Regions from separate parts of the Phycicoccus sp. M110.8 genome, predicted to be linked through region 1. Evidence: riboswitches for the same ligand, from Rfam matches in the RefSeq annotation. Region 1 holds a riboswitch; the other holds the start of a gene.
What was found. Region 1 has a riboswitch for S-adenosylmethionine ahead of RKE38_RS11715 (homoserine O-acetyltransferase). Riboswitches for the same ligand answer to the same signal wherever they lie in the genome.
Positions count from the first base shown of each region.

Region 1 (14,337 bases):
GCAGAAGGTCGCCGACGTCAAGCGGGCCGAGCAGGCGACCGCCGAGGGCGCCGTCGACGCGGTCGTGCGCCAGCACCTCAAGCTCGGTGCCGCGGGTGGCTTCGTGACGGGGCTCGGTGGGTTCATCACCATGCCGGTGGCGCTGCCGGTCAACGTGCTCGAGTTCTACCTCGTCGCGACCCGGATGGTGGCGGCCGTCGCGTGCCTGCGCGGGTACGACATCAAGCAGCCGCAGATCCGCTCGGCGGTGCTGCTGACCCTCGTCGGGGCCGACGCCGAGGACCTGCTGGCCAAGGCCGGCGTCCTCAGCACCGGGCGGCTCTCCAACCTGGCCGCGCAGCGGCTGCCCGGCCCGGCGCTCATGGTGGTGAACAAGGCCGTGGGCTTCCGCCTGCTGACGATGGCGGGCAAGAAGTCGCTCACGAAGCTGGGCAAGGGCGTCCCCATGGTCGGCGGCGTGCTCGGCGCCGGCCTCGACACCTACCTGCTGACCCGGATCGCCTCCCAGGCCAAGCACGAGTTCCCGCCGCGCAACACGGCGCACTGAAGCCGACGGCCGGGAACCCCGGGACGGAATCCTGCGTCCGACCCAGTCGTTGCACCCGTGTCCGGGACACCCGCCCCGGGACCTAGGAGGACCGATGGCCACCACGACCCGACTTTCCGCCTTCCGTTCGATCTTCAGCGCGATCCGCATCGCCAGCCGACCCGGCTCGGCGAGCATGGGGGAGCGGCTCGCGAGCCTGCCGCGCCTCGTGCGGGCGACCTTCCGCGGCGAGTACGCCGGCACCTCCCGGGGCCGCCTGCTCGCCATGCTGGGAGCCGTCCTCTACGTCGTGTCACCGGTGGACCTCGTCCCCGAGGCGCTGCTGTCCGTGGTGGGGCTGGCCGACGACGCGGTCGTGCTGTCCTGGATCGCCGCCGCGGTCGTGACCGAGACCGAGTCCTTCCTCGCCTGGGAGCGGACGCAGCCGGGCCGGGCGCGCGCTGCGGGCCGCGCCGGCGCAGCCCGCGAGACCGTGGACGGTCACGTGGTGCGCTGACCCCCTTCCGTCCACAGACCCGGCCCCGGCAGCCCTCCGTCCACAGGCGGGCGACCGGGGCCTGTCGCTGTCCCGGGGGCACGGCGAGGGTCGGGGCATGGAACCGATCCGGCTCACGAGCCCGTCCGACGTCCTGGCCCTGCTGCCGTACCAGCTCGGCTACCACCCCCACGACGCCGTCGTCGTGGTCACCCTCCACGGCCGCACCGTGGGGCTGGTCGAGCGCATCGACCTCCCGCCGCCGGAGCACGTGGCCGAGGCGGCCGACGCGCTGGTCGGGCCCCTGCTGTCGGACCTGCCGGACGCGGCGGTCCTCGTCGGCTACGAGTCCTCGCCCGGCACGAGCCTGCCGCTGCTCGACCAGCTCCGCCGTGGCTGCCGGCTCGCCGGGATCGAGGTGCTCGACCGCGTGGTCGTGCGCGACGGCCGGTGGTACTCGCCCGACTGCCGGGACGGCTGCTGCCCCGGGGAGGGCCGGCTCGTCGAGGAGCCTGCGGCGCACCCCGGTGTCGCCGAGCTGGTGGCCATGGGGGTGTCGCCGCTCGCCTCCCGCGCCGCCCTGGCCGACGTCGTCGCGGCCGACCCGGCCGTCGCACCGGCGGTGGGCCGGGCGCTCGCGAGGAGACGCTCCGGAGGCCTGCGGCGCGCGACGGGCCCGCGCGGTTCCGTCGACGACAGGCGCGCGTGGCTCCTGCAGTGGGGCGAGGCGCTCGACCTGGCCGACGACGCACGGGAGGTCGAGGACACCTCGCCCGCCACCGTCGCCGAGCTGGTGCTCAGCCTGGAGGACGTCGAGCTGCGCGACGGGCTGATCGCGCGGTGGTGCCCCGAGACGCTCCCGCTGGAGGCGTTGGGCGCACCGCTGGCCCACCAGCTGCGCACGCTGCTCCCCGAGCCGCCCTGGGCCGGCGGGGACGACGGGCCGGCAGCGGGTCGCCGCGCCGTGTCCCGGCTGCAGCGGCTGGCACGGGCGGTGCCGGACGAGGACGCCGCCCCCGTGCTGACCGTCCTGGCCAGCCTGGCGTGGTGGCTCGGCGACGGGGCCGTGGCCCGCGAGGCGCTCGAGCGCGCCCTGGGGGCGCGCCCCGACTACCGGCTCGCCCGGCTGCTCGAGCGGATGGTCGACCTGGGTGTCCGTTCCCGCTCGGACCGGCCGCCGGGCAGGGGGCTGGCGACCCCGGCCTGAAGGGTCCGCCCGCCCGCCGGTCGTGTCCCACGTCCCGGACGGCGTGTGCTCCGGGGGCTGCGCTTCGTATCATGGGCTCCAAGGTCATGAGTTCCAGCGCGAAGCCCCGGCTCGCTGGGCGGCAACCCTCCTCGCGGTGGGGTGCCCCGGGTGATGACCGGGCCCGCCTGACCGGCTGGGCAAGCGCGAGCACTGCAGGAGCCCTCCATGACCACCACGTCCCGACGTCCGAGCACCTCCGCTGCCTGGCGGGTCGGTGACCATCCCGGCCGGCGCCGGTTCGTGCGCCTCGGAGCGGTCGAGCTCGAGCGCGGCGGCGTCCTGCCCGACGTGACCCTCGCGTACGAGACCTGGGGCGAGCTCAACGCCGCCGGGGACAACGCCGTGCTGGTCGAGCACGCCCTCACCGGCGACAGCCACGTCGTCGGCCCGGCGGGCCCGGGCCACCCGACGCCGGGCTGGTGGGACGGGCTCATCGGCCCCGGCCGCCCCATCGACACCGACCGGTGGTTCGTCGTCGCCGCCAACGTGCTGGGTGGGTGCCAGGGCAGCACCGGCCCGGCCAGTGAGGCCCAGGACGGCCGGCCGTGGGGCAGCCGGTTCCCGTTCGTCACCGTGCGGGACCAGGTGCGGACCGAGGCGCTCCTCGCCGACGAGCTCGGTGTCGACGCCTGGCGGCTCGTGCTCGGTGGGTCCATGGGCGGTATGCGGGTCCTCGAGTGGGCGGTCACCTGTCCGCAGCGCGTCAGGGCCGCCGTGGTCCTCGCGAGCACGGCCCACGCGACCGCCGAGCAGATCGGGTGGTGCCAGCCCCAGTTGCTGGCGATCAGGTCCGATCCCGCCTTCCACGGCGGCGACTACTACGACCAGGAGACGGGCCCGGAGACCGGCCTCGGGATCGCCCGGCGGATCGCGCACGTCACCTACCGCAGCGAGCTCGAGCTGCACGACCGGTTCGGGCGGGAGCCGCAGGGCGGGGAGGACCCCCTCGGGGGCCGCGGCCGCTACGCGGTGGAGTCCTACCTAGACCACCACGCCGGCAAGCTGGCCGGCCGGTTCGACGCGAACTCCTACGTGGTGCTCACCGAGGCCATGAGCTCGCACGACGTGGGTCGTGGCCGCGGCGGCGTTGCCGCGGCCCTGTCGGCGGTCACCGCCGACGTCACCGTCGTCGCGGTCGACAGCGACCGGTTGTACCCGCCACGGCTGTCGCGCGAGATCGCCGAGGGCGTGCCCGGTGGCCGCCTGGTGACCGTGCACTCCGACTACGGGCACGACGGCTTCCTGATCGAGGTGGACCAGGTCGGCGCCATCGTGGCGGGCGTGCTCGCAGTCCCTGCCTGACCGGTCGATATCCGGTACGGTCGGCTCGGCGGCCGAGGCCGCTCGTCGACGAACGAGGAGGTTCCTGTGGCCATCGTGGTGGGTTACGTCCCGACCAAGGAAGGGCGCGCGGCCCTGCGCCGGGCAGCGGACGAGTCGCTGCTGCGCAAGTCCAAGCTCATCGTCATCAACTCCCAGCGCGGTGGCCGCGACTACGACTCCGACGAGGCCCAGCGCTTCGAGACCGAGCTGAGCCGCATCCAGGGTGAGCTCGACCGCGAGGGCCTCGAGCACGAGGTGCGCCAGCTGGTGCGCGGCAACGAGCCCGCCGAGGACCTCATCGCCGTGGCCGAGGAGGAGCAGGCGGACTTCATCGTCATCGGCCTGCGCCGGCGCACGCCGGTGGGCAAGCTGATCCTGGGGTCGAACGCCCAGCGGATCCTGCTCGACGCGTCCTGCCCCGTGCTGGCGGTCAAGGCCGAGGGCTGACACCTCGCGCGACACGCCGCGAACGCACGGACGCGCCCACGATGGCGCGGGCCGACACATGCGGCGGCAGGCAGGCGCACACGCACCGACATCGCGGAGGCAGTTCGTCTCCCGGCGGGGAGAATTTGCCCACCGATGCGGGTTTGCGGGGCATCTCGTTTTACAATGTCACCATCGAGGTCGGCCAGAGCCCAGCTCCCGGCAGCCCAAGCAATACTTCCGCCCCCGCAGTTGTTGTCACAGGCATCCCCCCGGTGTGCCCGTGATGGCGCGCGCCGTGCCGCGAGTCCGCGACGAAAGGTAGTCCGTGTCGCCTGTGTCCAAGAAGGCTGCGAGCCCCGCACCCACTCTTCCCCCGGAGTTCTCCCTGCCGTCGCTGCAGAAGCTGCTCCAGCAGGGACGCACGCACGGGTCGGTCGACTCCGCGCAGCTGCGTGAGGCGCTCGAGGGGGCGCAGATCGAGCCCAAGCGGATGAAGGTCGTGCTGCGCTCGCTCGACGAGCAGGGCATCCACGTCACACTCGACGCGGCCACCGCCTCGCGCGCCGTGGCGGCGACGAACACCCGGACCCGGACCACCGCGTCGGCCAAGAAGACGGCCGCCAAGAAGACTGCCGCCAAGGACGCCGCGCCCGAGAAGAAGCCGGCCGCCAAGACCACCACCGCGAAGTCGGCGACCAAGGCCGCGTCCGGTGCGACGACCGCCGCGGGCGCCACCAAGGCCGCCGCGAAGACGGCGAAGGCCACCACCACGAAGAAGGCCGCCGCGGCTGCTGCCGGCACGGCCGCCGCCCCGGCCAAGGGTCCGGCGACCAAGGTCGCGGCCAAGAAGGCCGCCGGCTCCAAGGCCGCCGGCGAGGCCGCGGAGGGCGCGGCCGCCGAGGACGTGCCGGAGGAGGAGCTCGAGGACGACCCCGAGCCCACCGACGTGGTCGAGGCCGAGCTCGAGGAGGTCGACGTCGAGGCGGACGCGGCCGAGGAGGAGAAGTCCGAGGAGGACGAGAAGACCGGCTTCGTCCTGCGCGACGACGACGAGGAGGACGCACCCGTCCAGCAGGTCGTCACCGCCGGCGCCACCGCCGACCCGGTCAAGGACTACCTCAAGCAGATCGGCAAGGTCGCCCTCCTCAACGCCGAGCAGGAGGTCGAGCTCGCCAAGCGCATCGAGGCCGGCCTGTTCGCCGAGGAGCGCCTGAACTCCGGCGACAAGCTCGACATGAAGCTCAAGCGCGAGCTGTGGTGGATCGCCCAGGACGGCAAAAAGGCCAAGAACCACCTGCTCGAGGCCAACCTGCGCCTCGTGGTCTCGCTCGCCAAGCGGTACACCGGTCGCGGGATGCTCTTCCTCGACCTGATCCAGGAGGGCAACCTCGGCCTGATCCGTGCGGTCGAGAAGTTCGACTACACCAAGGGCTACAAGTTCTCGACGTACGCGACGTGGTGGATCCGCCAGGCCATCACCCGCGCGATGGCCGACCAGGCGCGCACCATCCGCATCCCGGTGCACATGGTCGAGGTCATCAACAAGCTGGCCCGCGTGCAGCGCCAGATGCTCCAGGACCTCGGGCGCGAGCCCACCCCGGAGGAGCTCGCCAAGGAGCTCGACATGACCCCTGAGAAGGTCGTCGAGGTCCAGAAGTACGGTCGCGAGCCCATCTCGCTGCACACCCCGCTCGGTGAGGACGGCGACAGCGAGTTCGGTGACCTCATCGAGGACTCCGAGGCGGTCGTGCCGGCCGACGCAGTGAGCTTCACGCTCCTGCAGGAGCAGCTGCACTCGGTGCTCGACACCCTCTCCGAGCGCGAGGCCGGCGTGGTCTCGATGCGGTTCGGCCTCACCGACGGCCAGCCCAAGACGCTCGACGAGATCGGCAAGGTCTACGGCGTGACCCGTGAGCGGATCCGCCAGATCGAGTCCAAGACGATGAGCAAGCTGCGTCACCCGAGCCGCAGCCAGGTGCTGCGCGACTACCTGGACTGACGACGACGCGGGGAGGACCCGACCGAGCGCCAGCGAGGGAGGCCCGGACCCGCGAGGAGTCGGTCCGGGGGATCCTGGACTGACGACGACGCGGGGAGGACCCGACCGAGCGCCAGCGAGGGAGGCCCGGACCCGCGAGGAGTCGGTCCGGGGGATCCTGGACTGACGACGACGCGGGGAGGACCCGACCGAGCGCCAGCGAGGGAGGCCCGGACCCGCGAGGAGTCGGTCCGAGGTATCCTGGACTGACGACGCACGACGAAGGCCCCGAGGACCAGGTCCTCGGGGCCTTCGTCGTGCCGGACGCGGGAGGCCTTCACTCCCGGTGGACCGGGATGGCCCGCATCCGCCCCTCGTCGCAGAGGACGACGACCTCGTCCCCCGTCGTGTCGCCGAGGGCGGCGAGGACGGCCTCCGGGGTCACAGGCTCGCGCACCACGGCCTCCGGGGTCACGGGCTCGCCAGCCGGCGTCGGTGCCGTGGCGGCATGCCCGTCGGCGGTCGGGGTCCATGCCTGCACCCGGCCGCCGGTGGTGCGCGCGAGCGTCCTGGCCAGGTCGGCGTCGTGGGGCCCGAGCACCAGCACGTAGCGCGGGCCGCGCCTGTGCGCCGGCGCAGCGACGCGGTCGGCCCGGTAGACCGTCCAGTGGTACGCGGCGACCGCGGCCGCGGCGAGCAGGATGCCGAGGGCGAACCGCGCACTGCGCAGCGTCGCCGCGCCCAGGGTGTCGTTGAAGGCCGCGTCGAAGAACTGGTACACCGCGACGAGCAGGCTCACCACGGCGGCGACGCTGCTGGCGCCGAGCAGGACGAATAGGTAGGCCCGGCGGGTCGGCGACTCCAGCTCGGCCCGCGGTGCGGCGTGGACGGCGCGCTGCGCCAGTCGCCAGTAGAACGCCCACACGGGAGCCCCCACGACCAGCAGGGTCACCGCGGCGAGCACGGTGTTGACCGGGCTCGCGCCGGTCAGCACCGTGCTGTTCGTGGCGCCCTCGACCGCCGCGACGACCAAGGTCGCGACGCCGGCGGCTGCGGCGACGAGGGCGGCGCCCGCCAGGAGGTACTCGTAGACGCGGCGACCCTCGGTCCGCGCGGGGTGCTCGCCCTGCTCGAGCACGGCGTGGTGGTACCACCACACGAGTCCGCCGGCGACGACGAGCCCGGTTGCTGCCGGGGCGCCGGCGAAGTGGTCCGCGGCATACGTCGTCGTGGGGCGCCCGACGAGCCAGACCAGGGTGTCGTAGAGGACCGTGCTCGCGGCGACCAGCGCCACGACGAACCCGGCTCCCACCCCGGCGAGCAGCGCGTACGCCACCCACCAGCCGGTCCGCGGCTCACGGGAGGCGGTGCGCACCCAGTACTGCAGCCAGACCACGGCGCCCACGGCCAGGGTCACCCCACCGCGCAGGGCAGGGTGGGCGCCCGTCGTGAGCAGGTCCGTCGGCAGCGAGAACAGACCGCGGACCCCGGCGGCGACGAGGGTCCCGAGGCCGGAGGCGGCCGTCCACAGCCCTACTCCCGAGCCGGCCAGGTGGTGCAGGGCGCGATGGCCCTGCGGCACGGACCGTCCCTCGACCCACCAGAGGCCGCCCCACGTGGCGCCCCACACGATGGTGGAGGCGAGGGCGCCGCTGTCGTACGCCCGCACCCCCACGGCCCAGCCCAGGACCACCTGCACCGCGGAGACGGTGACGCCGAGGGCGGTCAGCGAGGCGACCGTGACGAACGCCGCCCAGGCGGTCGAACGCCGCTCCTCGGCCTGCTGCCGCAGCTGCCGGCGCGTGGTGAGGGCCAGGGCGAGCAGGAGCGGCAGGCCCACGAGGGTGAAGGTGACGCTGCGCGCGAGGGCGGTCTCGTCGGCCCGGGCGAAGGTGCCGCCCTCCAGAGCGCGGCCGAGCAGGCCCGAGACGCCGATCGCCGTGACGACGAGCAGGCCGAGGAGCAGCAGGTACTGGAAGAAGTGCCGCACCACGTGGACGTCCACGGGCCCGGCAGCAGACCGACCGGCCACGCGGCGGGAGGCCAGGACGACCCCGACGACCAGGAGCACCAGCAGGAGCAGGGCAGAGATCATTTCGTGCCTCCTGTGCAGTCGTAGAGCGGCCACGGGATGCCCTCGAGCAGCCAGCGGCCGCCCACGCGGGTCAGGTGGTAGACGTGCTCCTCGGACTCGCCGACGGCGAACGGGCCGTCGGAGTCGGTGCGGTCCACGGCCACCTGCACCTGCGCGGTGTCGGTCCCGGTCGTGGCGTTGACGAGGTTGACCCGGGTGCTGTCCGCGACCGTCACGCCCGCGAGGTCCGCCTGGTCGCAGCTGCCGGAGGGGTCCAGGTACCCGGCGGCCCGCTCGGTGTCGCCCTGCAGGATGGCGGTGAGGTATGCCTGGACCGTCGCCTCGGGGGAGCCGGCCGCGTAGTGGGTGGTCCCTCGGGTGGACGAGAGCACGGCAGCGGCAGCCGCGAGGACGACGAGTGCGCCCACCACGACCGCCAGGACGCGGGTGGGGCTCCTGCTCATGCCCTCATCGTCGAGCGCCTGCACGGACTCCGGCAGGGGCTAGGGTCCCGGATCGGGCACGGGTCCCGGATCGGGCACGAGCCCGGATCGGGCAAGAGCCCCGGAGCGGTCAGGGGCCCCGGATCGCTCCGCGGTCGCTGGCACACGCTGGCGTCCCCCCGCCCGTCCGCCCGCTCCCGGGCGTCCCGGGTCCGTCCGCCCCGCTCAGCTGCGGCGGGCGGCGCGCCAGTCCAGGAACCGGTCCCAGGGACGGCGCACGAGCCCGGTCAGGGCCTCCCGGCGCTCCCGCCACTCCACGACGCCCTCCGTGGGCCACCAGACCGCCCGGAGGCGGTCGCGCCGGCGACGCACCCCCGACACCGCCTTGACCACGGCGGCGCTCTCGTGGCGGATGTCCACGAGGGCCGTCGAGCCGGGGCGGGCGTAGCGCGCGCGCTCCACCCCGTCGACCACGCGGCGCAGCGCGGTGGACTGCTCGCCCTCGAGGTAGGCCTCGCGCTGGTAGAACGCCCCCACCTGACGTGGGGTGCTGCCCCGCGGTGGGAGGACACCCAGGTCGCCGATGCGCTCGACCATGGAGCGCCACTCCACCTCGACCCGGGCCGCCTCGTCCGCCGCGTGCCGCAGCTGCCGCCGCCGTCGCGCGCGGGCCGCGAGCGGCACGGCGAGCGACCCGAGCGCCCCGGCCAGGACGCCCAGCAGCACCCACAGCGCGATCGTCGCACCGCGTCCGCCGAACCAGTCGGCGATCCCCGAGCTGGTGGAGGTGGAGCGGGTCGCGTCGCTCGCCCCCGGGTCGTTGCGCCCGTCGGGCCGGGTGCTCGTCGCGGTGGGCGTGCTCGTGGCCGTGCTGGACTGGGTCGGTGCCGTGGTGTCCGGTGAGGTGGACTGCAGCGAGTACGGGGGTGCGACGGTGCTCTGCGTGCCGGAGGGGGTGGGCTCGAAGCGCAGCCAGCCGATGCCCTCGAAGAACAGCTCCGGCCACGCGTGGGCCTCGGCGCCCGTGACGACGTAGCTGCCGCGGCTGGCGGTGCCCGGCAGGTAGCCGATCGCCATGCGGGCGGGGATGCCGGCCTCGCGGGCCATCATCACCATGGCGGTCGCGAACTGGACGCAGTAGCCGACCTTGGCCCGCAGGAACAGCGTGATCGCGTCGGGGCGCTCGAGCTGCCCGAACTGGTTCCGCACGGTGTCAGGGACCTGCAGGGAGTAGCGGAAGCCGCCGTCGGTGCGCAGGTACTTCTGGATGGCCTGTGCCGCCTCGATCCGCGTCGCGCCCTTGGGCACGACCTCGCGGACGGCCTTCTCGATCGCCGGCTTGGCTGCCAGGTCGACCCGCAGGTCGGGGGGGATGAGCCCGCCGTCGAGCTGCTGCACGGGCTGCGCGAGGGTCTCCGGGGTGGGGTTCAGGGCGAGGTAGGTGAAGCTGTAGGACCGGGCCGCCCGCTCCACCGACACCACCGAGGTGTTCGCGTCGACGCCCCACGCGACGCGGCCGAGGTCGCCGGAGACCACCGGCGTGGGCGCCGCGATCTGGGGTGCCTCGATGCGGGAGTCGTCGACCGACACCCGGTAGGTCTCGCGCGGGACGCTGGGGTCCAGGTCCTGCGGGAGGTCGACCTTCGAGCGGCGCGCGTACTGCACGTCCGGGGCGTCGGGTCGCCACGTGTCGTCCTGGTAGGTCTCCAGGACCCCGATCCGCAGCGGGCTGAGCAGCCGCGCGTTCGTCGTGTAGCTGAACACCGGTGCCTTGGACGGGTTCTCCAGGCTGCGGGTGAGGTCGAGCGTCGAGCGCAGGCCGACCTGGCCGTCGCTGAAGCCGGTCGCCTGCTGGGAACGGCCGAGGCCGTCGATCAGGTAGCGCGTCGGGAGGTGGGGGATGGCCACCGGCAGGAGCACGGCGACGGCCAGGCCCGCCACGGCCAGCGAGCGCCCGGCGGCCGCGTACCCGAACGATCCGTCGCGGTCGTCGTCGTGCCGGCGACCGGACGCGCTCAGCGGCACCGTGGTGCTCCACCGGCGCAGGGAGGCGATGCCCTGGCGTCCGAGCAGCACGAGCCAGACGGCACCGGCGGCGACGAAGTACATGGGGTTGAGGGCGTCGCCGGAGTTCGACGCCGAGATGAGGAAGGTCGTGAGGAGCGGGAGGCCGGCCAGCGCGGGGGAGCGGCGCATCACCGCGAGGTGGTCGACCAGGATCGCCGCGGCCCCGATGGCCAGCCCGATCCCCAGCGTGACACCACGGTTGGTGGGGGCTGGGGCCGCGTAGTTCTGGATGGTCTCGCGGGCGTCGACGAGCAGGCGGTTGAACGCGAGCACCATGTCGGGGGTGGGCAGCCCGTGCCACAGGTGGCCGCGACCGTAGACCCACCCCGCCGCCAGGGCCACCCCGACGAGCTGGGTGAGGGCGACGGCGAGCCAGGAGCTCGTCAGGCTGCGCGCCGCGATGCCGGCCAGGACGACCACGACGACCATCGCCAGGGTCGGTCGGATCCAGGTGCTCGGGGTGAACAGCGTCGTCAGGGGCCAGGCGACCACGGCCGAGGCGAGCCCGGCGAGGACGGAGTCGGCGACGCGCCCGCGGTTCACGCGACCACCCGCGACCCGGTGCCGGACAGCGCCGTCCAGACGGTGGCCAGGTCGTCGCCGGAGCCCACGACCGCCACGCCCCAGCCCGCGCCCTGCAGGATCGGCACGCACGGGAGCTCTCCCGTGCCGTGCGGGTGCCGGCGACGCGTGGCCCCGAACCCGTCGGGGTCCAGCACCACGGCCAGGGCGGTGCCACCGGGCTGGCGCAGCGAGGCGACCTGGCGCGCGAGCTCCTCGTCGAGGTCGGTCACGACGGCCAGCACGAGCCCACCGGACGCCGTCACCGGGTGTGCGGCCTGCAGCACGTCGGCGAACAGGTCGTCGCGCCCGCTCTGGGCGACGGCGAGGACGTCGAGCAGCGGGTCGACCTCCATCGCGCTCGCGGCGCGCCCGTCCTCGGCCGTCTCGTCGCAGACGAGGTGGACGGCATACGCCTGGGCGAGGAGGTGGACGGCCACCGAGGCGCACGCGGTCACGGCCCACTCGAACGAGCTCGAGGTGCCGCTGCCGTGGTGGCCACGGGCCCGGGAGTCGAGCACGACGACCGCGCGCCGGCGGGCCGGCCGGTCCTCCTGGCGCACCATGAGGTCGCCGGTCTTCGCGGTCGCCGGCCAGTGGATGCGGCGCAGGTCGTCGCCGTCGCGGTAGGCGCGGATCGACACGTCGTCCTCGCCGTGCAGGGCCACCATGTGCGGGATCGCGCCCTCGGCGCCGACCCCGCTGCCGGCGGGACGGCCACCGCCGAGCGGCAGGATCTTCGGCAGCACGAGCACGTCGCTCGACCCGGAGATCGCCGCGACCCGGGTGCTCAGCCCGAACGGGTCGCGCAGGCGCACACCGAGCGGACCGAGGCGGTGCCGGCCCCGCACGTGCGAGCGCACCGTGTAGTGGACCTCCTGCCTGTCCCCGCGGCGCATCCGCGGGACGACGAACCGCGGGCGGTCGCCGAGGGCGTAGTCGAGCTGTTCCTCGGCCATGAGCAGGGGGCTGGTGGCGGCGCCGGCGTTCTCGATGGCGAGGGTCACCAGGGCCTTCTCGTCGACCTGCACCCGGCCCGGCACGGCGGTGCGCTCGAGCGAGAAGCGCAGGTCGTGCCGACGCATGAGCATGCCGCTGAGCAGGGGCAGGGCGACGAGCAGGACGCCGATGCGGGTGAGGTCGGTGAAGCCGAGCCCGATGCCGCAGAGCACCAGCGTGGCGCCCGCGGCGACGAACGCCCGCCCTCGCGTGGTGAGGAGGTCGCGAAGCCTTCGCACGGGCTGCCTCAGCGGCCGGCCGCGGGGACGGGGACGCGCCGCATGAGGTCCTGCAGGACCTCACCCGTGCTGCGGCGGGCGAGCTGGGTCTCACCGGTGGGGATGAGCCGGTGGGCCAGGACCGGCAGCACGATCGCCTGCACGTCGTCGGGCAGCACGTGGTCGCGGCCCTCGAGGGCGGCGTGCGCGCGGGCCGCACGGAGCATGTGCAGGGTGGCCCGCGGCGAGGCGCCGAGGCGCAGCGCGCTGCTCGAGCGCGTGGCAGCCGAGAGGTCGACGACGTACTGCTTGATGGCGTCGCTGGTGAAGACCGAGCGGACCGCCTTGACCATCGCCGACACGGTGGCGGCGTCGGTGACGGGGGTGAGGGTCTCCAGGGGGGAGACCTGTCCGTGGGTGTCGAGCATGGCCACCTCCGCCCGTGCGGAGGGGTAGCCGAGGGAGATCCGGGCCATGAACCGGTCGCGCTGGGCCTCGGGCAGGGGGTACGTCCCCTCCATCTCGATCGGGTTCTGGGTGGCCATGACGATGAACGGCCGCGGCAGGTCGTAGGTCTGGCCGTCGACGGTGACCTGGCCCTCCTCCATCGACTCCAGCAGGGCCGACTGGGTCTTGGGCGAGGCGCGGTTGATCTCGTCGCCGACGACGACGTTGGCGAAGATCGCGCCGGGGCGGAACTCGAAGTCGCGCACGTCCTGGTTGAAGACGCTCACGCCGGTGATGTCGCTGGGCAGCAGGTCGGGGGTGAACTGCACCCGGCGCACCGAGCAGTCGATCGACCGGGCGAGCGTCTTGGCCAGCATCGTCTTGCCGACGCCGGGGACGTCCTCGAGCAGCAGGTGCCCCTCGGCCAGCAGGACGGTGATGGCGGTGTGGACGACGTCGGGCTTGCCCTCGATGACCGAGTTCATGGCGCGGGCCAGCCGCGAGGCCACCTCGCTGACCTGGCTGAGCGAGGCGGGGGAGCCCGCGGGCAGGGACAGGATCTCGGTCCTCGGGGCGGTGGTGCTGCCTCGGTCCACGCTGGTCTGCTCCTCGCCACTCGCCGGCACCGGGGTCCCCCTTCGTTCGTCCCGGCGGTCGCCTCGGTGCGGCTGCCGGGTGGTCGCTCGATCTTCCCCCACATCCCCCCACAAGAACAGGAGGTATGCCGTCCTGTGACCTCGCCGGGGCGGTGCGGTGGCCCGGCGTGCGGACGCCCCGCGGAGGCCGGGCGCGGGTAGGGGAGGTGTTCCCACCGCCGGGGCGCCTCTCTCCACTTTTCTCCCCACTTCGCTCCACCGTTGCTGACCTGCGAAAATGTCCGAACGGATGAGGTGTGAGCGCGGGTTTTGCTGACGTGGGGGAGAGTGGTGGAGTAAAGTGGGGGACGTGAGAGGGCCGTGGGGTCCTCCTCGGGTCGAGATGGGGTGGTGGCGCCGTGTTCCTCGGTACCCACACGCCTCGCCTCGACGACAAGGGCCGGCTCTTCCTGCCCGCCAAGTTCCGCGACCGGATGGCCGACGGGCTGGTGGTGACCCGTGGGCAGGAGCGCTGCCTCTACGTCTTCCCGATGGAGGAGTTCCTGCGGGTCACGCAGCAGATGCAGGCCGCCCCGACGACGAGCAAGGCGGTCCGCGACTTCACCCGCGTCTTCCTGTCCGGTGCGAGCGACGAGGTGCCGGACAAGCAGGGGCGGGTGACCATCCCGGCCAACCTGCGCGCGTATGCCGGGCTCACCCGCGAGTGCACCGTCATCGGAGCCGGTAGCCGCGTGGAGGTCTGGGACACCGACGCCTGGAACGCCTACCTCGAGAGCACCGAGCAGGGCTTCGCCGACCAGTCCGAGGAGGTGATCCCCGGACTGCTCTGACCGACCGGGCCACGCGCCCTGGAGCCAGGTCTCCAGCCGCTCCGCCTCCCGGGACGACTTCCCCCGTCCCGGGCCGCACCCCCTGGAGCGGATGGGGACCT
Region 1 covers NZ_JAWDIC010000002.1:23,655-37,991, reverse strand. Annotated here, with positions in the region: gene RKE38_RS11730 (EcsC family protein) at 1-547, shown strand, start outside; gene RKE38_RS11725 (YkvA family protein) at 642-1,043, shown strand; gene RKE38_RS11720 (DUF4192 domain-containing protein) at 1,141-2,229, shown strand; SAM riboswitch class IV at 2,312-2,421, shown strand; gene RKE38_RS11715 (homoserine O-acetyltransferase) at 2,437-3,573, shown strand; gene RKE38_RS11710 (universal stress protein) at 3,640-4,041, shown strand; gene RKE38_RS11705 (RNA polymerase sigma factor) at 4,358-6,022, shown strand; gene RKE38_RS11700 (DUF5671 domain-containing protein) at 6,339-8,096, opposite strand; gene RKE38_RS11695 (hypothetical protein) at 8,093-8,539, opposite strand; gene RKE38_RS11690 (DUF3488 and transglutaminase-like domain-containing protein) at 8,744-11,128, opposite strand; gene RKE38_RS11685 (DUF58 domain-containing protein) at 11,125-12,384, opposite strand; gene RKE38_RS11680 (AAA family ATPase) at 12,393-13,370, opposite strand; gene mraZ (division/cell wall cluster transcriptional repressor MraZ) at 13,805-14,236, shown strand.

Region 2 (14,337 bases), on a different contig from region 1:
CATCCACGCCCCCAAGGGGTGGTAGGCGACGGCGAGGAGGGCGACGAGCAGGGCGATGGTCGGCAGGCCGCTGACGGCGTCCGACATCAGAAGCGCTCCGGGCGGACGAGCGCGTAGACGAGGTACGCGAGGAGGGCGGTGCCGACGATTCCGGCCACGAGGTTCTCGATCACGCAGCCAGTCAAGGACTGCCCGAGCCCACCGGCCGGGCCCTTGACGGCGTGCTGACGGCCGTTGACGCGATCTTGACGGCCCGCCGGGACGAGGGGCGCCCTGCGGCATCAGGAAGGCATCAAGACCCTTGACCGGCAACGAGATCGGGGAGCGTCATGGTGGTGTGCAGATCGACGAGCTCCTCTCCAGGCGACGGACGCTGGTCGCGGCGGTGGCCGCCGTGGTCCCCTTCGCCCTGTGCGCCCTCCTGGCCGTGACCGGGCGACCCGTGCCCGACGCGAGCGCGGTCGTCGCGCTGGCCCTGCTCATCGTGGCGGCGTCGGCGACCGGCCTGCGGTCGGCCGGTCTCAGCGCGTCGGTCTCCAGCGCGGTCGGCTTCGACTACTTCCTCACCCAGCCCTACGAGAGCCTGGCGATCCACGACGCCGAGGACGTGCAGGTCGCCGTCCTGCTGCTGCTCGTCGGGTTCGCCGTCAACGAGCTCGCGCTCTGGGGCCAGCGCCAGCGCGCCGAGCTGGGGCGCGAGCGTGGCTACCTCGACGGCGTCATGGCCACGGCGGAGGCCGTCGCGGCACCGGGCCAGGGCGACTCCCCGGTCACCGCGGCGGTGGCCGCCCGGATCCGCGACGTGCTGCAGCTCGACGCGTGCGAGTACCGCGCCTCGGAGCACCTCCCCGGCGGCCCGGTGCTGGGCAGGGACGGTTCGGTGACCCGGTCGGGGGTCGCCCTCGACGTCGACCGCAGCGGCCTGCCCATCGACGAGGTGGTCCTGCTGCCCGTGCAGGGCGGCGGGCGGCAGCGCGGCTACTTCGCGCTCACCGCGGCCTCACGGGTCTCCCGTCCGACGCTGCAGCAGCGCCGGGTCGCCGTCCTCCTGGCCGACCAGCTGTCGGGGCTGCTGGGCGTCAGCCGCTGACGGGACCGCTGGCGGTCAGGCGCTGAGGTGCTGGGCGTCAGCCGGGGTGAGCCGCCCGCGCAGCGTCAGGGCGCCGGTCACGGCCGCCAGGGTGGCGGTGACTGCCATGACCAGGGCCATCGGCACGGCCGAGCCGGAGCCGAGCAGCCCGATCACCGGTGCGGCCGCGCCGCCGATGACGAACTGCGCCGCGCCGAGCATCGCCGCCGCGGTGCCGGCGGCCTCGCCGTGGCGGGTCAGGGCGAGCGCAGGGGTGTTGGGCAGCGTCAGCCCGCAGGCGAAGAGGATGAACCACAGCGGCACCAGCACGCTGACCAGCCCGCCGACGCCGGTCGCCGCGGCGGCGAGCAGGACCAGGGCTGCGACCGTCGCGATGCCGACGCCGACCCGCACCAGCACCTGGGGCTCGAACCGGCGCAGCAGCACCGGGTTGAGCTGTGAGCCGGACAGGAAGCCGATCGAGTTGAGCCCGAACGCGAGCCCGAACTGCGCGACCGTGAGGCCGTAGATGTCCTGCAGCACGAAGGACGAGCCGCCGATGTAGGAGAAGAGCGTCGCGAACATCAGGCCGCTGATGAGCGTGAGCCCGATGAAGGTGCGGTCGCGCAGCAGGGAGCCGTAGGTGCGCAGCACCTCGCGCGCCGCCAGGGGCCGCCGCCGCTCCTGCGGGAGCGTCTCGCGCAGCGCCAGCGCGGCGATCGTCACCAGCACGACACCCGCGATCGCGAGCAGCACGAACACCCCGCGCCAGGACGTCCGCTGCAGGATCGCCCCGCCGAGCGTGGGCGCGAGCACCGGCGCGAGCCCCATGACCAGCATCAGCCGGGAGAGCATGGTCGCCGCGGCGTTGCCCTCGAAGCGGTCCCTGACGATCGCCATCGAGACGACGGCCACCGAGGCGTTGCCGAGGCCCTGCAGCACGCGTCCCACGGTGAGGAGCTGGATCGTCGGGGCGAACGCCGAGAACAGCGACGCACCGATGTGCAGGGCGATGCCCGCGATCAGCGGGCGGCGGCGGCCCACCGCGTCCGAGAGCGGCCCGACGAGGAGCTGGCCCAGGCCCATCCCGAGCAGGATGCCGGTGAGCGTGGCCTGCACCGCCGGTTCCGACGCCGACAGGTCGCGCGTGATGGACGGCAGCGCCGGCAGGTAGGTGTCGATCGTGAGCGGCCCGATGGCGATGAGGGCGCCGAGGACGAGCACGAAGCGGACGTATGCCGGGCCCGTGGGCGGCTCGTCGACCTGCCGGCCGTCGACGACGGCCCCGCCAAGGGTCGGGTCGAGAGTCGGGTCCAGGGTCGGGGCGACGGTCGGGTCGGGGGCGGCGTCGGTCAGGGTGTCGGGCGCTGCGGTCACAGGGGGCGCAACGACACGGAGGCCCCGATCCATTCCGGAGACGGCCTCCGTCTCGCGCACTGGCCGGCCGCCGCGGGCACCGCGCTCGACCGATCGGTCAGACTGGACCGGTGACAGCAGCCCGACGACACCGCCGCCCCGACGTCACCACCGTGGAGTTGGTGGGCGGCGTCGAGAAGCGCTCCCTGGTCATCGTGGACCACGACCCCGCGTGGCCACGGACCTACGCCGAGCACGAGGAGCGCATCCGCCGGGCGCTCGGCCCAGCGGCCGTGCAGGTGGAGCACATCGGCTCCACCTCGGTGCCCGGTCTGGCTGCGAAGCCGATCATCGACGTCCTCGTCACGGTCGAGGACATCACCGCCGAGGAGGACCACGTCGACCTCCTGCTGGACGCCGGCTACCAGCTCCGTGTCCGCGAGCCGGGGCACCGCTTGGTCAGGACCCCCGCCCGCGACGTGCACGTGCACCTGCTCGAGGTCGGCGACCAGGCGGCCGCCGACTACCTGCTGTTCCGTGACCGCCTCCGCGCGGGCCCGGCCGACCGCCGGCTCTACGAGGACACCAAGCGCGCCCTGGTCGATCAGGACTGGGCTGACATGAACGCCTACGCCGAGGCCAAGACCGACGTCGTGAGCGCAATCAAGGACCGTGCCCGCCGGTCCACGTCCGACCTCAGTCCCGGCCGGTGAGCTCCCAGGCGTCCTGCGACTCCTCGACCTCCTCGACCCCGGCGAACTGCGCCGCGACAGGGTCGTTCGCGTACCGCGGGTCCGCGGCATACGCCTGCGTGGGGACCTCGCCCGTCGAGTCCGCGCCGTCATCGGCGTCCACGTCGAAGACCGGCTCGGGGTCCGGCACGTCCTCCCCGCGCATGAGCGCCAGCGTGGTCGGCAGGTCGTCGGGCTTGACGAGCACGTCGCGCGCCTTGGAGCCCTCGGAGGGGCCCACGACACCGCGGGACTCGAGCAGGTCCATGAGCCGCCCCGCCTTGGCGAAGCCGACCCGCAGCTTGCGCTGGAGCATCGAGGTCGAGCCGAACTGCGTCGTGACGACGAGCTCGGTCGCCTGCAGCAGCAGGTCGAGGTCGTCGCCGATGTCGTCGTCGACCTGCTTCTTGGCCGCCACGACCGTGACGTCGTCGCGGTAGTTGGGCTTGAGCTGGTCGGTCACGTGCTTGACGACCTGCTGGATCTCCGACTCGGTGACCCAGGCGCCCTGGACGCGCATCGGCTTGCTGGCGCCCATGGGCAGGAACAGCGCGTCACCCTGGCCGATGAGCTTCTCGGCGCCGGGCTGGTCGAGCACGACCCGGCTGTCGGCGAGGCTCGAGGTCGCGAAGGCCATGCGGCTCGGCACGTTCGCCTTGATGAGGCCGGTGACGACGTCGACGGACGGGCGCTGCGTGGCCAGCACGAGGTGGATGCCGGCGGCCCGGGCGAGCTGGGTGATGCGGACGATCGACTCCTCGACGTCGCGCGGGGCGACCATCATGAGGTCGGCGAGCTCGTCGACGATGACCAGCAGGTAGGGGTACGGCTGGATGACACGCTCGCTGCCCGGCAGCGGCTTGACCTTGCCGGACTTGACCGCCTTGTTGAAGTCGTCGACGTGCTTGTACCCGAACTGCGCGAGGTCGTCGTAGCGCGTGTCCATCTCGCGCACGACCCACTGCAGCGCCTCGGCGGCCTTCTTCGGGTTCGTGATGATCGGCGTGATGAGGTGCGGGATGCCCTCGTAGCCGTTGAGCTCGACGCGCTTGGGGTCGACGAGGACCATGCGCACCTCGTCCGGGGTGGAGCGCATGAGGATCGAGGTGATCATCGAGTTGACGAAGGAGGACTTGCCGGCGCCGGTCGCACCCGCGACGAGCAGGTGCGGCATCTTCGCGAGGTTGGCCACGACGTAGCCGCCCTCGACGTCCTTGCCGACGCCCATGACCATCGGGTGCTCGTTGCTGCGCGCCGCCTGGCTGCGCAGGACGTCGCCGAGGCTGACCTTCTCGCGGTCGGTGTTGGGGATCTCGATGCCGATCGCGGACTTGCCGGGGATCGGCGACAGGATGCGCACGTCCGCGGAGGCCACGGCATACGCGATGTTCTTGGACAGCGCGGTGACGCGCTCGACCTTGGTGCCGCGGCCGAGCTCGACCTCGTACCGGGTCACGGTCGGGCCGCGCGTGAAGCCGGTGACCTGGGCGTCGATGTCGAACTGCTCCATGACCTGGGTCAGCGCCTCGACGACGCGGTCGTTGGCGGCGCTGCGGGTCTTGTGCGGCGAACCGGGCTCGAGGATGGCGTTGTCGGGCAGCGTGTAGGTGACGTCGCCGGCGAGCGCCAGCTGCTCCACCCGCTGCGGCAGCGGCGTGGTGGGAGGCGCCTCCAGGGGCGCCTTGACCTCGACGGCGGGGCTCTGCGCGGCCGCGCCGGGCGTCTTGTCACCGGCCGGGGGCAGGACGCCCGGGGCCGTGGGTCGCTTCTGCCCGGGGCGCAGCCGCTTGCCGTCCTTGTCGACGAGCGCGGCCTGCTCGAACGCCTCGTCCCCCTCCAGGGGGCCCTCGGGTTCGGGCCGGCGCCGGCGGCGCGGCTTCTCGGCGACCGGCTCGGCCACGGGCTCCTCGCGGTGCTCGCGGTGCAGCAGGTGGTCGCGCAGCTCGGCGAGCCGCTCGGGGATCATGTGGACCGGGGTGGCGGTCATGACGAGCACGCCGAAGAAGCCCAGCATGAGCAGGATCGGCACCGTGCCGTAGACGGAGACCGCGGCCTCGAGCGGGCTGGACGCGAGGAAGCCGATGATCCCGCCGCCGTCACGCATGGCGTCGGCCCCCTGCGGAGGCTCGGGCACCCCGGCGGCGACGTGGGTCAGGCCGGAGGCGGCGAAGGCGAGGGCGCCCAGGCCGATGCCGATGCGCGAGTTCGCCGCGTCCTCCTGCGGGGCGCGCAGCAGCCGGACCCCCAGGAAGAGCAGGGCCAGCGGCACGGCGTACGCGACGCGTCCGAAGGTGCCGGCGACGACGGCGTGGATGACGTCTCCGACCGGACCCTGGAAGGACCACCACTCGCGGGCGGCGACGACGATCGCCAGGCCGAGGAGGAGGAAGCCGAACCCGTCGCGACGGTGCTCGGGCTCGAGGTCACGGGCGCTGGTCCCGACGCGGCGGACCGCGCCGCCCGCGACGTGGGCCATGCCCATCCACGTGCCGCGCAGGGCCCGCAGCGGCAGCGGCAGGCCGCCGCCCTTGGCGGCGTTGCCCTTGCCCCGGGCGGCAGCGGTGCGCGGTGCCGCCCCGCGCCGGTTGGCCGGGCGGGTCGTGGTGCCCCGGCCGCTCGAGGAGCGCGTGGAGGTGGACGGACGTGTCGCCATGCTCCGCAGGGTACGCGACCGTCACATCGGACACACGCGTCACACGCGCCGCAGGATGGATTCCTGGGTGGCGGCGGCACCCGGTGCAGGACATGGTCCGAACGGCCGATGGCTGCACATCTTTCGGCCATCCTTCGCCCCGGGCCCTCACGCGCGCGTGTCCGACTTGCGAACCTTGCGGCTGCACTGGACGTCCTGTCGGGGTGACCCGTGCCGCGTCCACCACGCCTCAAGCAGGGGAACTCCATGCGCAAACTTGCCTCCGTCGCAACGGCCGTCATCATCGCCGGGCTGCTGGCGCCGCTGGGGCCGCTGTCCTCAGCCAGCGCTGCACCGGCGTCACCGGTCCTGACGTCACCCACGTCGGGCGCCTCGTCGCTGGACAATCCGGTGCTGGGCTGGAACGCGGTACCCGGTGCGGCGCGCTACGACGTGCAGGTCTCCCCCGTCTCCGACTTCTCCGGGACACTGTCGTTCTCGGCGTCCACCGCCAACACGAAAGCAACGCCGCCGAACGACCTTCCAGTAGGCGACTACTACTGGCGCGTCCGCGCCCTCGACTCCAGTTCTCAAGCCAGCGGCTTCTCCACGTCCACCTTCACCAAGGCCGCACGCAACGCCCCAGTCCTGGTCGCCCCGGATGACAACACCAACCTCGTATACCCGAAGGACGCCCTGTACTTCCAGTGGAACGCGATGCCAGGGGCCAAGGGCTACGAGATCCAGATCGACGACGACTCGCTCTTCGTTGGCGCGCCGGCCCCGGTGGCGACGACCAACCTCAGCTACGCCCCCACGTCCCCGCCAGTCTTCGGCACGACCTACTGGTGGCGGGTGCGCTCCAAGAGCAACAGCAACGTCTACAGCCAGTGGTCAACCCCACGCTCCTACCAGATGAGCTGGAGTCCCACCCCGGTGACCCTGACGTCGCCGCCTAGCACCAACAGCCCCACGATCGAGCACGTCGAGCTCGACTGGGAGCCGATGGCCGGCGCGGCCTACTACGAGGTCCAGGTCAGCCCGGATGCGAACTTCAACAATCCGGTTGTCATGGGCAAGAACAACGTCGGCCAGGCTGACCCCACCCGTGGTCGCAAGGTCGTGGGCACGCGCTTCTCCGACAACGACACCGACACTAGCGAGGACCTCAACCTCCCGGCCGGCGCGTACTACTGGCGGGTCCGCGCCATGAGCACCTCGGAGGTGGCCGAGCCCGGCCCATGGTCGGAGACTAGGACGTTCACCCGCGGCTGGCCGGCGACCTCGACGGCTGAGGCGGCGCTGCCCAACGGTGCCCTGACTGCGCCCAAGCCCAGCCCGCAGGTGACGCTCCTCTCCCCGGCCGACGGTGACTACGCCCAGACCGAGCCGCGCCTGTCGTGGACGCCACAGCGGGGCGCCTCGCACTACGAGGTGCAGTTCTCCTCCGACGCAGCGTTCTCGCCCAGCCGTGTCGCCAGCTGCTTCACCAACCACGCCTCCCTCACGCCGTTCTGGAGGATGGTTCCGAACACCTCGACGACGTGCCAGCCGGTGAACCAGGTCAACGAGCGCATCGTGCGACCGGGCGTGGTCGTGTACTGGCGGGTCCGCGCCCAGGACGGACCGGAGCAGCCTGCCACCAACGGTGTCTTCACCGAGGTGCGGTCGTTCCTGTACGAGGACCCGAACATCGACCAGGTCTCCCCCGCTGGCGGCGCCACCGTGACGCTTCCCGTCCTGAGCTGGACACCTGCGCGCAACATGGGCCAGTACAAGGTGACCATCTCCCCGGTCAACCCGCCTGCCAACACCTCCTGCGGCACCGTGACGGCGTTCACCTACAACGTCAAATACGTCCCCGAGACACTCGACCCCAAGTGCCCGTCGTGGGCCTGGACGGTCCAGGGCGTGGAGGACAACAACAACACGAACTACACCGACGGGTACCCCACGCGCATCGGCCCGACCCGCGTGTTCACGTGGAACCGCCCCACCGGCCAGGCGTCCACGCCCGCACCGGTCACGACGACGACGATTAAGCCTTACCTCCCGCCTCTAATGCAGTGGCCGTCGGTGATCGGGGCCACGGCGTACCAGGTCTGGTACTCCAAGTCCGGCGCCAACTCGTTCTCAGTGGTGACGTCAAACACATCGAACGGCACCAACGCGACCGGATACGCCTTCACCGGCAGCCAGTCCACGAGCCTCGGCCGCCTGTTGTCGACCGGCGACTACGACTACTTCGTCCGGGCCATCGGCGCAAGCGGCAAGATCGGGGACTCCCCGATGGGTACCTTCCACATCGACACCCTGCCGGGCGCCACGCTCACGGCCCCGGCCAACTGCCCGCCAGCGTCATGTACCGCGGTCGAGAACGACACCCCGACCTTCCGCTGGAACCCGGTTACCGGCGCGGGCCTCTACATCCTGTACCTCGCCACCGACCCCAACTTCACCAACATCACCCACGAGTTCCGGACCGTCCACACTGAGTTCACCCCGAGCGAGTCGCTCCCCGACAGCCAAGCCGGACAGGCGACGTACTGGTACGTCCGCTCGTGCATCACCCCCAGCGACTGCGGGACATTCGACACCAGCGTCTTCCCGCAGGCCCGCGCCTTTCGTAAGCAGTCGGCGGCCGTCGAGACCGTGGCGCCGCTGGCCGGCTACCAGGAGACCACCGGCGAGGTGCGATTCGCTTGGCGTGACTACCTGTACACCAACCAGGACCAAGGCGTGAGTCAGGAGGCGGCGTACTACCGCGTGCAAATCTCCACGTCGGCCAACTTCACTCAGATCGTCGACACCAGCCCGCGGGTCGACCAGACCGAGTACACGGCCGACCTCAAGACGTACCCGGACGGCCCGCTGTACTGGCAAGTGCAGGCATTCGACAACTCCAACAACCCGCTCACCTTCAGCACGCCCATCGCGTTCTCGAAGAAGTTGGCCCCACCGACCGGTCTGACGCCCACCAACGCAACTTCCGCGCCGTCGGCCCCGCTCCTGAGCTGGGACGCAATGTCCTACTCGGCCAAGTACGAGGTGGAGATCTACAAGAACCCCGGTGACGCCCTGTCGCCGACCAACCGGGTCGCCTCGATCACGACGCGTTCGAGCAGTGCCGTTCCGACCACCGCCCTCCCCGCAGGTTCCTATGGGTGGCGAGTGCGCCGGATCGACATCAACGGCAACGGTGGTTCCTGGTCGGCCGAGGTCAACACGGCCCTGGCGAGCTTCACCGTGCAGGCGCCGAAGCCGCTGCTCCTCTCGCCCACCCAGGGAAGTACCGTCCAGAGCAGCACCCTGCTGCTGTCTTGGACCTCGGTGCCGGGAGCCACGCGCTACCGGGTCGAGGCGTCGACCAACTCAGGCTTCACGGCCAACATCGAGTCCCTGACGACCGACCTCACCTCGTGGGCGCCCGGCCAGTTGTCCCCCCAGTGGCCCAATGCCGCGATCTATTGGCGCGTTACCGCTCTCGACTCCTCGGGCGCCGCTCTCGCGACGTCTTCCGTCGGGTCGTTCGTCCGGGACCGCAGCACCGCGGGCGAGTTCGCCGCCGTCTCCCCCTACCGGGTCCTGGACACCCGGGTCCAGAAGTCACCCCTGGGAAGCGGACAAACGCGTACCGTGTCCGTGGTCGGCGGCCTCAGCGGAGTCCCGTCGACCGGGGTCAGCGCGGTGGTCCTCAACGCCACCGTGACGGGGCCGACCAAGTCGTCCTACCTCACCCTGTGGCCGGCGGGTACGACGCGTCCCACGGTGTCGACGGTCAACTTCACGGCCGGCCAGACGGTGGCGAACCACGCGACGGTTCCCGTGGACGGCTCCGGCCGGATCTCGATGTTCAACTTCAGCGGCTCGACCCACGTGCTGCTGGACGTCGTCGGCTACTACTCCAACGGGGCGCTGCAGCGCGCCACCCGGTACACGCCTGCGACCACGCCGACCCGGATCGCGGACACCCGCGGCGGTGGCGGCGTCGCGCCCAGACCCCTGGGTGCGGGCGAGGCCCGGCTGTTCGAGGTCGCCGGGCTGGGCGGCGTGCCCGCCGGCGCGACGGCGGTGGTGATGAACGCGACCGCGGTGGCACCGACCAAGGCGGGGTTCCTCACGGTCTACCCCGCCGGGTCGGGCCGTCCGACCGCCAGCAACATCAACTTCACCCCTGGCGCGAACGTCCCGAACCTCGTCACGATGCCCCTTGGCACCGGGGGTGACGTGATGGTCTTCAACAGCGGCGGCACCACGCACGTCATCCTCGACGTGGTCGGCTGGTACCAGGGCGGGGACCCGGGTCCCGGTGCACGGATGAACAGCATCACCCCGGCTCGTGTCGCTGACACCCGTGGCGCGCAGGGACCCATGCTGTCGGCTGGCGTGCCCCGCCTGTTCCAGATGCGCGGCCAAGGCGGTATCCCCAACGACCTCAAGGTCACGGGTGTCGTCCTCAACGTCACGGTGACGGGGCCGACCGGCAGCGGCTACGCCACGGTCTACCCCAGCGGAACCTCGCTACCCACGGCCTCGAATCTCAACTACCTCACCGGTCAGACGGTCGCAAACCAGGTCATAGCGCGCGTTGGTTCGGACGGCAAGATTGCGGTCTACAGCCAGCGGAGCGCCAACGTCGTCATTGATGTGGTGGGCTGGCTGGGCTAGTCCACCAGTGACAGAGGACGGACCCGTGATCTCTCTCGCGGGTCCGTCCTCTGCGTCCGGCCGAGGCGACATGTCCACTCCGGCCTCCTCCAAACGGATGAAGCTCCACCGCGATCGGCCAGTTCGATGCCGAGACACTTCCCATCGAACATTCAACAGCGCACCCTGAACGTGCGTCTGGCGGGGCCTGCGCCGGCGAACCGACCACGAGTTCGCCGGCGCAGGGGCCACGGAGCGGACAGCACGTCTCGCATGGCGGGAAGCTCCCCGCAGCGGTGGCCCGGACCGGCTCGCCCCGGCTACCGTCGACGACCAAGGTCATGAGTGTCAGCGTCAAGCCCCGGCTCGCTGACCAGCAACCCTCCTCCGCGGTGGGGTGCTCCGGGTGACGACCGGGCCGGCTGCGCCCGCTGCCGGCAAGCGCGGACCCGCGAGCGCCGGGTCCCACCGGACCCAGGAGGCCCTCGCATGTCGATCGCGACCACCGACCAGACCCGCGGTGACGCGGACACGACGACCGCGCGACGCACCGCCCCGCTGGCGCACGCCCGCAGCCAGCACCTGCGACCCGTGCCGGACGTCCGGACCACCGAGTTCGCCCCCCTCGGCGAGACGGGCGCCCTCCCCGCCGTCGTGTCCGAGCGGCTGCTGGTACCGACGCTGACCGGCGTCGTCGACTACGCGAACTTCGACCACGCGGCGTCCACCCCGGCCCTGGTCGGCGTCAAGCAGGCCGTCGACACCGCGCTGCGGACCTACTCCTCGGTCCACCGGGGCAACGGCTGGGCCTCGCGCGTGACGTCGTCGTGGTACGAGCAGGCGCGCGCCGAGGTCGCGGCCTTCGTGGGTGCGCGCGAGGGCGACGAGGTCGTCTTCACCCGTAACAGCACCGACTCGTTCAACCTGCTCGCGCGCTGCCTGCCCCGCGACACGGCAGTGTTCGTCTTCGAGTCCGAGCACCACGCGGCGCTGCTGCCGTGGTCCGCCCGACGCACCCACCGCCTGCCCGTGCCCGGGAGCGCGGCCGACGCCGCCGTCCTGCTGCGCACCGCCCTGCGCGAGCACCCCGCCCGGCACCGGCTCGTCGTCCTGGCGGGCGCCTCCAACGTCACCGGTGAGGTCTGGCCCGTCGCCGAGCTCGCGCGGATCGCCCGCCGGGGCGGCGCGCGGGTCGTCCTCGACGCGGCCCAGTACGCCCCGCACCGGGCGGTCGACCTCGCGGCGCTCGACGTCGACTGGGTCGTGCTGTCGGGGCACAAGCTGTACGCGCCGTTCGGCACGGGCGTCCTGGCGGGCCGCTCGGACTGGCTGGACGCCGCCGCTCCCTACCTCGCCGGCGGCGGCGCCACCAAGGCCGTCACCGACCGCGGTGTCGTCTGGCAGCGGGGCGCCGCCCGGCACGAGGCGGGCAGCCCCAACGTCATCGGCGCCATCGCCCTCGCCGCGGCATGCTCGGCCCTGCGCGCCCACCGTGACGCCGTCGAGGCGCACGAGCGCGCCCTCGGCCGTCGGCTGCTCGAGGGCCTGGCCGCGATCGAGGGCGTGCAGGCGTACTCGATCTTCGGTCCCGACCACGACCGGGTGGCCGTCGCGACGTTCACCGTCGACGGGCTCGACTCCTCGCTGGTGTCCACGGCACTGTCGGCCGAGCACGGCATCGGGGTGCGCGACGGCAAGTTCTGCGCGCACCTGTGCGTCGACGCGCTGCTCGACGACGTGGACGAGGAGGCGCCGACGACCGCGGTGCGGGCGAGCGTCGGCCTGGCGACCACGGCCGAGCACGTCGAGCGGCTGCTGTCGGCGGTCGCCGAGCTCGCTGCCGACGGTCCGGCCGCCGAGTACGTGCACGGCCCGTCGGGTTGGGCCCCGGTCGTGGACCCGCGCGCCCTCGACGTCGCCCGCCCCTGGTAGCCGGTCAGCCGGCACCGCCGCACCGTGCCGGGCCACCCGGCACACCCGCCTCCACCGCAAAACGGCGGTTGCCCGGCTTCCCGCGGGTTGTTGTCCCGCGGGTTGCCGAGCAACCGCCGTTGTGCGTGGGTATTCCGGGTGCTGCCGGGCCGCGCGCGAGCGGGGCCCGGCGTGGGTCAGGCCTGGATGACGACGGGGATGATCATCGGGCGACGGCGGATCTTGCCACCGACCCAGCTGCCGACCGCCCGGCGCATGACCTGCTCGAGCTGGTAGGACTCGGTGACGCCCTTGCCGGTCGCCTCTGCCAGCGCCTGCTCGATCTTGGGCCGCACCTGGTTGAAGATCTCGTCGTCCTCGGCGAAGCCGCGGGCCTGGATCTCGGGGCCGGCCGCGATCTTCCCGGTGGCGGCGTCCATGACGACGATGACCGAGATGAAGCCCTCGTCGCGCAGGATGCGCCGGTCCTTGAGCAGCGCCTCGTCGAACTCGCCCACCGACGACCCGTCGACATAGGTGTAGCCGCACGGGACGGCGCCGACGATCCGGGCCCGGCCGTCGACGAGGTCGACGACCACGCCGTCCTCGGCCACGACGATGTTGTCGCGGTCGACTCCGGTCTGCTCGGCGAGGGCGGCGTTGGCCACGAGGTGGCGCCACTCGCCGTGCACCGGCATGACGTTGCGGGGCTTGACGATGTTGTAGCAGTAGAGCAGCTCGCCGGCGCTGGCGTGGCCCGAGACGTGCACCTTGGCGTTGCCCTTGTGCACGACGTTCGCGCCCAGGCGCATGAGGCCGTTGATGACGCGGTAGACGGCGTTCTCGTTGCCGGGGATGAGCGACGACGCGAGCAGCACGGTGTCGCCCTCGCCGACGTCGATCCGGTGGTCGCGGTTGGCCATGCGGGACAGCGCCGCCATGGGCTCGCCCTGCGACCCGGTGCAGATGAGGACCACCCGGTCGTCGGGCAGGTCGTCGAGCTTCTTGACGTCGACGAGCACGTTGTCGGGGACGTGCAGGTAGCCGAGGTCCGCGGCGATGCCCATGTTGCGGATCATCGACCGCCCGACCATCGCGACCTTGCGCCCGGACTTCTCCGCGGCGTCGAGGACCTGCTGGACCCGGTGCACGTGCGAGGAGAAGCAGGCGACGATGATGCGGCGCTCGGCGTGCCGGAAGACCTTGTCGATCGCCGGCGCGATGTCGCGCTCGGGCGTGGTGAACCCGGGCACCTCGGCGTTGGTCGAGTCGGTCATGAACAGGTCCACGCCCTCCTCCCCCAGCCGGGCGAACGCCCGCAGGTCGGTGAGGCGGCGGTCCAGCGGCAGCTGGTCCATCTTGAAGTCGCCGGTGTGCAGGATCGTCCCGCCCGGCGTGCGCACGAAGACGGCCAGCGCGTCGGGGATCGAGTGGTTGACGGCCACGAACTCGCAGTCGAAGACGCCGAGCCGCTCGCGCATCCCCTCCTTGACGCCGAGCGTGTACGGCGTGATCCGGTGCTCCTTGAGCTTGGCCTCGACCAGCGCGAGGGTGAGCATCGAGCCGACCAGCGGGATGTCGGGCTTGCGCCTGAGCAGGTACGGGACCGCGCCGATGTGGTCCTCGTGACCGTGGGTGAGCACGATCGCCTGGATGTCGTCGAGGCGGTCCTCGATGTACTCGAAGTCGGGCAGGATCAGGTCGACGCCCGGGTGGTGGTCCTCGGGGAAGAGCACGCCGCAGTCGATGACGAGCAGCTGCCCGGCGTGCTCGATGACGGCCATGTTGCGGCCGACCTCGCCGAGGCCGCCGAGGGCGACGATGCGCACGCCGCCGTCGACGAGCGGAGCGGGTGCGGTCAGCTCGGGGTGGGGGTGGCTCACAGCAGACCCGACTCCTTGAGACCGGCGCGCAGCGCCTCGAGGTGCTCCGGTGGCGACTCGACGAGTGGCAGCCGGACCGTCGCGTGCTCGATCACCCCGAGCTCGACG
Region 2 covers NZ_JAWDIC010000001.1:267,172-281,508, forward strand. Annotated here, with positions in the region: gene kdpA (potassium-transporting ATPase subunit KdpA) at 1-87, opposite strand, end outside; gene kdpF (K(+)-transporting ATPase subunit F) at 87-185, opposite strand; gene RKE38_RS01340 (DUF4118 domain-containing protein) at 302-1,090, shown strand; gene RKE38_RS01345 (multidrug effflux MFS transporter) at 1,106-2,446, opposite strand; gene RKE38_RS01350 (GrpB family protein) at 2,557-3,138, shown strand; gene RKE38_RS01355 (FtsK/SpoIIIE family DNA translocase) at 3,122-5,809, opposite strand; gene RKE38_RS01360 (hypothetical protein) at 6,056-10,456, shown strand; SAM riboswitch class IV at 10,773-10,885, shown strand; gene RKE38_RS01365 (aminotransferase class V-fold PLP-dependent enzyme) at 10,925-12,367, shown strand; gene RKE38_RS01370 (ribonuclease J) at 12,544-14,229, opposite strand; gene dapA (4-hydroxy-tetrahydrodipicolinate synthase) at 14,226-14,337, opposite strand, start outside.
Region 2: it holds a riboswitch for S-adenosylmethionine, as region 1 does, so the genes downstream of both, RKE38_RS01365 (aminotransferase class V-fold PLP-dependent enzyme) here and RKE38_RS11715 (homoserine O-acetyltransferase) in region 1, are expected to answer to the same signal.